Regions from separate parts of the Pseudomonas sp. YY-1 genome, predicted to be linked through region 2. Evidence: predicted binding sites of a transcription regulator. Region 2 holds the regulator's gene; the other holds the start of a gene.

Region 1 (5,040 bases), on a different contig from region 2:
ATCCAGTCGCGACGTACGCCAGCGACGCCGAAGGCGGTGTTGAGCAACATCGGCCACACCGAGCAGATGAAGATCACAAAGATCGCCGAGGTCTGCGAATCCTTGATCACGAACAGCGCCAACGGCATCCAGGCCAGCGGCGAGATCGGTCGTAGTATCTGGATGAAGGGATTGAGCGCGCGGTACATCAGCGGCGACATGCCGATAACGAAACCAACGGGGATCGCCACCAGCGCCGCCAGCAGATAGCCGGTCAACACCCGGTACAACGAGTGCGCAAGCTGGATGCCGATGCCCTTGTCGTTAGGCCCGTTGTCATAGAACGGCTGGCTCAGCTCGGCATAGGCATGCGCCAGCACCACCGAAGGCGGCGGCACCCGTGCTTCCTGCTCGGCCTCGCCCATGAGCATGGCGTATTCGTCATCGGCACTGACTGCTGCGCTGGCCGGCACTCGGCAGAGCACCTCCCAGATGGCAAGCAGCAAGACCAGCAGCACGGCGGAAAGAATCGCCGCGCGCAGGGAAATGGACGCTTTCATCACGACCTCCGCATGGCGAAGCTGGCCAGATAACCGTCCGGATCGGCCGGATCGAAGGGCTTGCCCATCACACTGAAGGATTTGTAGGCATCGGCCGGTACCGGCAGGCCAAGTTCTTTCATCACCTTGCCGGCGTCAGCCGCGAGGAACACCCGCTCGGCGATGTTGCGGTAGTCGACATCCCCCTGCAGATAGCCCCAGCGTTTCATCTGGGTGAGGATCCACACCGCCATCGACTGCCAGGGGAACGGATCGAAGTCGATGCGCTGTGGCTCGTCATGAATGTTGCCCAGGCCGTCGGCATAGCGTCCGCTGAGCACCTGCTGCACCACCGGCACTGGCTGGTTGAGGTAGTTGCGGGTCGAGATCGCCTCGGCCACCGCCTTGCGATTCTCGGCCTTGGAGGAGTACTGCGTGGCATCGATCAGCGCATGCAGCAATGCGCCGTAGGTGTTGGGGTTCTCGCTGGCGAAGCGCTGGCTGCAGGCGAAGGCGCAGCACGGATGGCCCGGCCAAAGCTCCTTGGTCAGCAGGTGGATGAAACCGACCTTCTCCCACACCGCGCGCTGATTGAACGGGTCCGGCGAGAGGAAACCATCGAGATTGCCGGCACGTAGATTGGCGACCATCTCCGGTGGTGGCACCACACGAATCTGGATGTCGCGATCCGGATCCAGGCCGTGCTCGGCGACGTAGTAGCGCAACAGGAAGTTGTGCATCGAATATTCGAACGGCACACCGAAGCGCATGCCCTTCCACAGCTTCGGATCGCGTTTGTCCTGGTGCTGCATGCCGAGCACGATGGCCTGGCCGTTGACGTTTTCCAGCGACGGCATGACGAAGGGCGTCTGCGTCGAACCCAGCCCCAGGCTGATAGCCAGTGGCATCGGCGAGAGCATGTGCGAGGCGTCGTATTCGCCGGCCAGCGACTTGTCGCGCGCCACCGCCCAGCCGGCGGTCTTCACCGTTTCCACCTCCAGCCCGTACTTGGCGTAGAAGCCCATCGGCTCGGCCATGATGATCGGCGTGGCGCAGGTGATGGGCACGAAGCCAATCTTCAGCTTGGTCTTCTCCAGCGGGCCAAGGCTGTCCTTGACCGCCGCCTTGACCGCATCCAGCGGGATCAGGCTGCCCAGAATCGCCGCCGCGACGCCGCCACCGATCATCCCCATGAAACTGCGCCGGGAGAAATCGTTATGGCCGAACACGCCGCGCACGATGGCGTTCTCCACCGCGCGATCGAGCATGGCTTCGCTGCTATCCGGCAGCGCAGCGGCACTCGGCGTGCAACGCTGGCAGGCACACCCGGCGGCATGGGACAGCTCGCTGTCGGGGCTGAATGGATCGTCCAGGCTGTTGACGCTCATCGTGATCACTCCTGCGATGGCCTGCCCCAGATTGGTGAGGCGGGCGCTGACTGGGCTGGGCCATTGCTGGCCGGTTCAGATCAGCTATTGCAGGAGCTGTACCATCCCAAAAAACAAATTAAGCGATTGAAAAATAACGACTTTAATCAAATTCGTTAAAAACGATATTTCGTCATTAACGAGATTTCGTCATCGCTAGAAACGATATTTCGTCAAATGGCATGGCCTTTGGATAACAAGACACAAGCTCAATCCCGCGAGGCCCGAGATGCCTGATCCAAATGCCGCCAGCCAATTGCTGCTGCAACACATGCAGAGCGCCAGCCTGGTCATCAATCCAATCCACGACCGCATCCTGCATGCCAATCCAGCCTGTTGCGCCCTGCTCGGCTGGCCGCTGGATGAACTGCTCGCACAGCGCGCCAGCCGTCTCTGGGCACATGACCTGGGAGCACTGGTCACTTTCACCGAGGAAGTGCAGGTGCGCGGCAATGCCTGGCGCGACGGCCTCGGACTGCTGCGTCGCGATGGCGAGCGCCTGGAAGTGGAAATCGACGGCAGCCGGCTGGAACATGACGGCGCTAGCCTGCTCGGCCTGCTGATCCAGCAGCGCCGTCGCCTGGATGCCCTGCGCGGGCTGGCCGAAGCCGAGCGCTATCAACGCCAGGGGCTGCTCGAATGGCAGGGCGTGGAACGCATCTTCCGCCAGTTCGAGCGGCAGAATCAGCTGATCCTCGGCGCCGCTGGCGAGGGCATTTATGGCGTCAACCGCAATGGCGAGACCACCTTCGTCAATCCGGCAGCCGAGCGCATTCTCGGCTGGCGGGCCGACGACCTGATCGGCCACAACATTCACGACCTGATTCACCACCACCATCCCGACGGCAGCACCTACGACGGCCACACCTGCCCGATCTACGCCGCCTTCAACGACGGCGAGGTGCATCAGGTGGCCGACGAGGTGTTCTGGAACAAGGACGGCAAGCCGATCCCGGTGGATTACACCAGCACGCCGCTGCGCGATGACGGCGAACTGGTCGGCGCCGTGGTGGTGTTTCGCGACATCAGCGAGCGCCTGGAAACCGAACGCCGGCTGCGCCAGGCATTGAGCGAGGTACAGCAGCTCAAGCAACGCCTGGAGCTGGAGAATGCCTACCTGCAGGAAGAAATTCGCGGGGAGTACGCCCAGCACGATCTGGTCGGACGCAGCGCTGCCATGCAGCAGGTGATCCACCAGATCGAACTGGTCGCCCCCACCGGCGCCAACGTGCTGATCACCGGCGAGTCAGGCACCGGCAAGGAGCTGATCGCCCGCGCCATTCACGACAACAGCGGACGCAGCCGTCGCCCGCTGATTCGGGTGAACTGCGCAGCGGTACCGCGTGAACTGTTCGAGAGCGAGTTCTTCGGCCATATCCGCGGCGCCTTCACCGGCGCACTGAATGACCGCGTCGGGCGTTTCGAGCTGGCCGACGGCGGCACGCTGTTTCTCGACGAGGTCGGCGAAATTCCCCTGGAGCTACAGAGCAAGCTACTGCGCGTGCTGCAGGAACAGCAGCTGGAGCGGGTCGGCGACAACCGTACTCGCCAGGTGGATGTACGCGTGATCGCTGCCACCAACCGCGACCTGCGCCAGGAAGTGCGTGCTGGTCGCTTCCGTGAAGACCTGTACTTTCGCCTCAACGTCTTCCCCATCGATTCGGCGCCGCTGCGCCAGCGCCCGGAAGACATTCCGCCGCTGGCCCAGCACTTTCTCGGCCGCGCCTGTCGTCAGCTCAACCGCCCCGAGCCCAGCCTGCGCCTGGCCGACATCCAACGCCTGCAAGCCTATTCCTGGCCGGGCAACATTCGTGAGCTGGAGAACCTGATCGAGCGCGCCGTGATCATTTCGCCCGGCACCCGGCTGCGCCTTGATCTGCCCAACGACAGCGGCAACGACGCGCCGTCACAGCCACAGGTGGAACAGGAAATGCGGATTTTCACTCAGGGCGAGCAACGCCGGCAGATGCGCGAAAACCTGATCGCAGCATTGAAGGCCTGTGCGGGTAGGATATCGGGGAAGGACGGCGCGGCGCGGTTGCTGGAGCTGAAGCCAACGACCCTGCGCTCACGCCTGGAGAGTTTCGCCATCGACCCGCGCGACTACCGACCGCGTAAGTCGCAGCCGCGCAGGTATGAGACGAATCAGACGCCGAGGTAGTCGAGGATGCCTTCGGCGGCGTTGCGGCCTTCGAAGATCGCCGTCACCACCAGGTCAGAACCACGCACCATGTCGCCACCGGCGAAAATCTTCGGATTGCTGGTCTGGTGCTTGAACTGCGACTGCTCGGGCGCCACGACGCGGCCCTGGCTGTCGGTCTGGATCTCGAACTGCTCGAACCAGGGCGCCGGGCTCGGACGGAAACCGAAGGCGATCAGCACGGCCTCGGCCGGGATGACTTCCTCGGAGCCCGGGATCGGCTCGGGGCTGCGGCGGCCACGGGCATCCGGTTCGCCGAGACGGGTCTCGACCACCTTGATGCCTTCCACCTTGCCGTCGCCGACGATGGCGATGGGCTGGCGGTTGAAGAGGAACTTCACGCCCTCTTCCTTGGCGTTCTTCACTTCCTTGCGCGAGCCCGGCATGTTCTCTTCGTCACGACGGTAGGCGCAGGTCACGGCCTTGGCGCCCTGACGGATCGAGGTGCGGTTGCAGTCCATCGCGGTGTCACCACCGCCCAGCACCACGACGCGCTTGCCCTTCATGTCGATGAAGTCTTCCGGCGACTTCTCGAAACCGAGGTTGCGATTGACGTTGGCAATCAGGAAGTCCAGCGCGTCATAGACGCCCGGCAGGTCTTCACCCGGGAAGCCACCCTTCATGTAGGTGTAGGTGCCCATGCCCATGAACACGGCATCGTACTCATCCAGCAATTGCTGCATGGTCACGTCCTTGCCGATCTCGGTGTTCAGGCGGAACTCGATACCCATGCCGGTGAACACTTCACGGCGGCGGCTGAGCACGGTCTTCTCCAGCTTGAACTCGGGAATGCCGAAGGTCAGCAGGCCACCGATTTCCGGGTTCTTGTCGAACACCACCGGGGTCACGCCGTTGCGCACCAGCACATCGGCGCAGCCCAGGCCGGCCGGACCTG
Region 2 (5,040 bases):
GGTGTCACGCAACTGATAGAGATTCAGCCGGGTGGTATCGATCTTCAGGTCGGCACGATCAGTGATCGGAGCCAGCAGCTGGCTCTCGTAAGCAATGGCCTCGGCCAGCGAACGGTTGTCGTTGGTCAGCGGGTGGCGTCTGCGGGTTTCGGAAAACCGCTTGAGCAGGGTTTCGTCTTCGGCATCGAGATAGAGCACATCGCAGCGGATATTGCGTTTGCGCACTTCATCGAGCAGCTCCGGGAAGCGCTTGAGCTGGCTCAGCAGGTTGCGCGCATCGATAGAGACGGCCACCTGCGGCAGCAGCATGTCGCTATGCGGCAGGAAGCGCTCGGCAAGATCCGGCAGCAGGCCGGCTGGCAGGTTGTCGATGCAGTAGAAACCGTTGTCCTCAAGTACATCGAGGGCGGTGCTCTTGCCCGAGCCCGAGCGACCGCTGACGATGATCAGGCGCATGTTTATTGACCGTTCTGAATGTCCACGACGACCTGAAAGAGATCTTCGCCGCTGTTGGCCTGGCGCAGACGTTCACGTACATCCTGGCGATCGAGCATGCTGGCGATCTGGCGCAGCAGTTCGAGGTGGGCATCGGTTGCCGCCTCCGGCACCAGAAGTACGAACAGCAGATCGACCGGCACGCCGTCGATGGCGTCGAAGTCGACTGCCGTCTCCAGGTGCAGGACTGCACTGATCGGGGCACTGCAGCCAGCCAGGCGGCAGTGGGGAATGGCAATGCCGTTGCCGAAGCCGGTGGAGCCAAGCTTCTCGCGGGCGATGAGGCTTTCGAAGATGTCCTGGGCATCCAGGTCGGGCAGATCGCGTGCAACCAGATTGGCGATCTGTTCGAGCACACGTTTTTTGCTGCCGCCCGGCACGTTCACCAGGGAACGGCCGGGGGTCAGGATATTTTCAAGTCGGATCATGGATAGGGAATGTCAGCGGGCCGTGGCGCCTTGCAGGCGTTCGAGCTGCTTTTCCTTGTGCTTGATGAGTTGACGGTCGAGTTTATCGGCCAACAGGTCGATGGCAGCGTACATATCCTGATGTTCGGCGTTGGCGACGACTTCGCCGCCGGCGATGTGCAGGGTGGCTTCGATCTTCTGCTTGAGTTTTTCGACCTCCATGGTCACCTGTACGTTGGTGATCTTGTCGAAGTGGCGTTCCAGTCGGCCCAGTTTCTCGCCGATATAGTCACGCAGGGCGTCGGTCACATCCAGCTGATGTCCACTGATGTTGACTTGCATACCGCTTTCTCCTTGTTGCCTTGTGTAAGAGACGGGTCTGGTTCGACCCGCCGCCGGAACACTTTGGCCTGAAGGCTTTAGGCCTTCAGTCAATCTGGCCTACATCAGTCGTTTGCGCTCACTCGAGGGCGCTATGCCGAGGGACTCGCGATACTTGGCGACCGTCCGACGGGCGACTTGGATGCCTTGTGCTTCCAGTAAACCAGCGATCTTGCTGTCGCTCAACGGCTTTTTCGCGTTTTCTGCTGCAACCAGTTTTTTGATGATCGCGCGGATCGCGGTGGACGAGCATTCGCCGCCTTCAGAGGTGCTGACATGGCTGGAGAAGAAATATTTCAGCTCGTAAATGCCACGCGGGGTGTGCATGAATTTCTGTGTGGTAACGCGTGAAATGGTCGACTCGTGCATACCCACTGCCTCGGCGATGTCATGCAATACCAGAGGCTTCATCGCCTCGTCGCCGTAGTCGAGGAAGCCACGCTGGTGCTCGACGATCTGCGTGGCTACCTTCATCAGCGTTTCGTTGCGGCTCTGCAGGCTCTTGATGAACCAGCGGGCCTCCTGCAACTGGTTGCGCATGAAGGTGTTATCGGCACTGGAATCGGCGCGTTTGACGAAGCCGGCATACTGCGGGTTGACCCTCAGGCGCGGCATCGCCTCCTGGTTCAGTTCCACCAGCCAGCGCTCGTTGTGCTTGCGCACGATCACGTCGGGCACCACGTATTCCGGCTCGCTGGATTCGATCTGCGAACCCGGACGCGGATTCAGGCGCTGGATCAGGTCGATGACCTGGCGCAGTTCGTCTTCCTTGAGCTTGGTGCGGCGCATCAGCTGGGCGTAATCGCGGCTGCCGAGCAGTTCCAGATAATCGCCGACCACGCGCTGGGTTTCGCTCAGCCAGGGGGTGTTAGCGGGCAACTGACGCAGTTGCAGGAGCAGGCATTCGCGCAGGTCACGGGCGCCGATACCTGCTGGTTCGAACTGCTGGATGCGGTGCAGCACCACTTCCACTTCATCCATTTCGACATCCAGTTCGGGGTCGAAGGATTCGGTCACTTCCTCGAGGGTTTCTTCGAGGTAGCCGTCGTTGTTGATGCAGTCGATCAGGGTCGCCGCGATCAGGCGATCCTTGTCCGACATGGGCGCCAGGTTCAGTTGCCAGAGCAGGTGGCTGTGCAGACTTTCGCCGCTGGAGGTGCGAGTGGTGAAGTCCCACTCGTCATCATCGTTGCTGGGCAGGCTGCTGGCGCTGGTCTGGTAGATGTCTTCCCAGGCTGTGTCGACTGGCAGCTCGTTGGGAATGCGCTCGCCCCAGTCGCCTTCTTCCAGGTTATCCACAGTCGGGGTGGTTTCCTGGTAGCTCTCTTCCTTGTTCGGGGTCGGAGTGGCGCTTTCGGCGCCATCAGCCATTGGATCGCTGTTGTCGAAGTCGTCGCCTTCTTCCTGGCGCTCGAGCATGGGATTGGACTCCAGCGCCTCCTGGATTTCCTGTTGCAGGTCCAGAGTAGACAGTTGGAGGAGGCGGATAGCCTGTTGCAGCTGCGGGGTCATCGTCAGCTGCTGGCCCATCTTGAGGACTAGCGATGGTTTCATTGCAGACCTTAATTTACTGGCGAGTTACGCCTTCCACATCAGGGCGCCGAAGCGCCGCCAGGAAGCAAATTATATGCCTGAATTTCTCGTTTTTGCCTAGGGGTTGCAATATTTCTGTAGCGAAATAGCGGGCGACCTACAGGCGGAACTCGTGGCCCAGGTATACCTCTTTCACCGTCTGGTTGGCGAGGATGGTCTCGGCGTCACCTTCGGCGATCAGTTGCCCATCGTTGACGATGTAGGCGGTTTCGCAGATGTCCAGGGTTTCGCGCACGTTGTGATCGGTGATCAGAATGCCGATGCCCTTGGTCTTGAGGTGGTGGATGATCTGCTTGATGTCGCCAACCGAAATCGGGTCGACACCGGCAAAGGGTTCGTCGAGCAGAATGAACTTGGGATTGGTCGCCAGGGCTCTGGCAATCTCTACGCGGCGTCGCTCACCGCCGGACAGGCTCATGCCGAGGCTGTCGGCGATATGGTGGATATGGAATTCCTGCAGCAGGTTTTCCAGCTCCGCCTGGCGTCCGGCGCGGTCCAGGTCCTTGCGCGTTTCGAGAATGGCCATGATGTTGTCGGCCACCGACAGTTTGCGGAAGATCGACGCTTCCTGCGGCAGGTAGCCGATGCCCGCGCGAGCGCGGCCATGCATGGGCTGATGACTGACATCGAGATCGTCGATAAGCACGCGGCCTTGGTCGGCGCGCACCAGGCCGACAATCATGTAGAAGCAGGTGGTCTTGCCGGCACCATTGGGGCCGAGCAGGCCAACGATCTGACCACTTTCGATGCTCAGGCTGACGTCACGCACGACCTGGCGGCTCTTGTAACTTTTCGCCAGGTGTTGGGCTTTGAGAATGGCCATTACTGCTGCTGATCCGCGGGTTTGTTCTTCGGTTGGATGACCATGTCGATACGCGGGCGCGGTGTGCTGACGTTGCCGCCTGTAGCGCGACCGGCGTTTACGATCTGGCGGCGGGTGTCGTAGACGATCTTCTCGCCTTCGAAGGTATTGCCTTCCTGAATCACCTTGGCCTGGTCGATCAGTACGATGCGCTCATTGCTGGCGAAGTACTGGATGGTTTTGCCGTAGGCCTTGACGATGTCCTTGTCCGCCGCCGGCTTCTGCTCGTAGTAGGCCAGATTGCCGACCGATGTGAAGACGTCGATGTCGCCACTGGCGGTCTGGGTGATGGTGACAGTGTCGCCCGTGATCTTCAGGGTGCCCTGAGTGATGATCACATCGCCGCGGTAGACGGCTACACCTTGTCGGTCATCCAGTTCTGCGCTGTCGGCCTGGATGCGAATCGGTTGATCGCGATCCGATGGCAGTGCCCAGGCAGCCGCGCTTCCCAATGCGGCGCCGAGGCTGAGAATCAGGGGGAGGGTATTAACGAACCTCATGCTGGCCTCTTACGTTGGACTGCAGGAGCATCCTGCCGTCATTCAAGTACGCTTTCATTCCTTGTGCCGTGGTTACCCCGTTGGCCGCGACGATTCTAACGGCTTGCTCGGTCTGCGCATATTCCTTGTCAGGAATAACGGTCATGCGGCTGCTGGTGATGATGGTTGGACGGTTCTTGGCGTCGGTGCGGGCGATGCGCACGTCGTCGATCAGTTCTACCTCGACGCCGCCGGGCGAGACTTCGGCACGCTGACTGGTGACTTCCCAGGGCAACTCGGTGCCGCGATATAGCTTCAGCTTGGGGGTATCGACCAGGGTAATGTCGGTGCTTTTGATGTGTTCGAGCTTGTCCGCGGTCATGCGGTAGTGCAGTTTGCCGTCATCCTGGAACTGCACGGTACGCGCGCCTACCGCATAGAAGTCGACGACGTTGTCATCGCTGGTCTGCTGGGTCAGGCGCGCGCTGTCCGGGGCAAGGTTCCAGTAACCGAGTGCGGCCACGACGACTGCAATCAGAGCAAAGATCAGGGTATTGAGGATTTTACGCGGCATGCTGTTCTCTACAGGTAGGCGGCTTGGGCCGCATCCAGTGTGCCTTGGGCACGCATGATCAGTTCGCAGAATTCCCGCGCCGCACCATCACCGCCGCGCGCCTGGGTTACGCCGTGGGCATGCTGGCGGACGAAGCTGTCGGCGCTGGCCACGGCCATGCCCAATCCGACACGACGAATCACCGGAAGGTCCGGCAGGTCGTCACCGAGATAGGCGACCTGTTCATAGCTTAGGCCGAGTTCGGCGAGC

The links. Region 2 encodes sigma-54, which starts transcription at its own class of promoters, with help from an activator protein. Its sites were predicted from a motif close to ANTGGCATNNANNTTGCTNT; they were not measured.
Region 1: the regulator sigma-54 is predicted to act here: its motif matches at 2,122-2,141, upstream of CXP40_RS11005 (sigma 54-interacting transcriptional regulator).

The regions. Positions count from the first base shown of each region.
Region 1 is NZ_PJLX01000006.1:205,749-210,788, reverse strand. Features, by position in the region: gene ntrB (nitrate ABC transporter permease) at 1-539, opposite strand, end outside; gene CXP40_RS11010 (CmpA/NrtA family ABC transporter substrate-binding protein) at 539-1,906, opposite strand; gene CXP40_RS11005 (sigma 54-interacting transcriptional regulator) at 2,175-4,106, shown strand; gene CXP40_RS11000 (FAD-dependent oxidoreductase) at 4,091-5,040, opposite strand, start outside.
Region 2 is NZ_PJLX01000002.1:302,868-307,907, forward strand. Features, by position in the region: gene rapZ (RNase adapter RapZ) at 1-456, opposite strand, end outside; gene ptsN (PTS IIA-like nitrogen regulatory protein PtsN) at 459-923, opposite strand; gene hpf (ribosome hibernation-promoting factor, HPF/YfiA family) at 936-1,244, opposite strand; gene CXP40_RS04125 (RNA polymerase factor sigma-54) at 1,344-2,837, opposite strand; gene lptB (LPS export ABC transporter ATP-binding protein) at 2,974-3,699, opposite strand; gene lptA (lipopolysaccharide transport periplasmic protein LptA) at 3,699-4,238, opposite strand; gene lptC (LPS export ABC transporter periplasmic protein LptC) at 4,225-4,791, opposite strand; gene CXP40_RS04145 (HAD family hydrolase) at 4,800-5,040, opposite strand, start outside.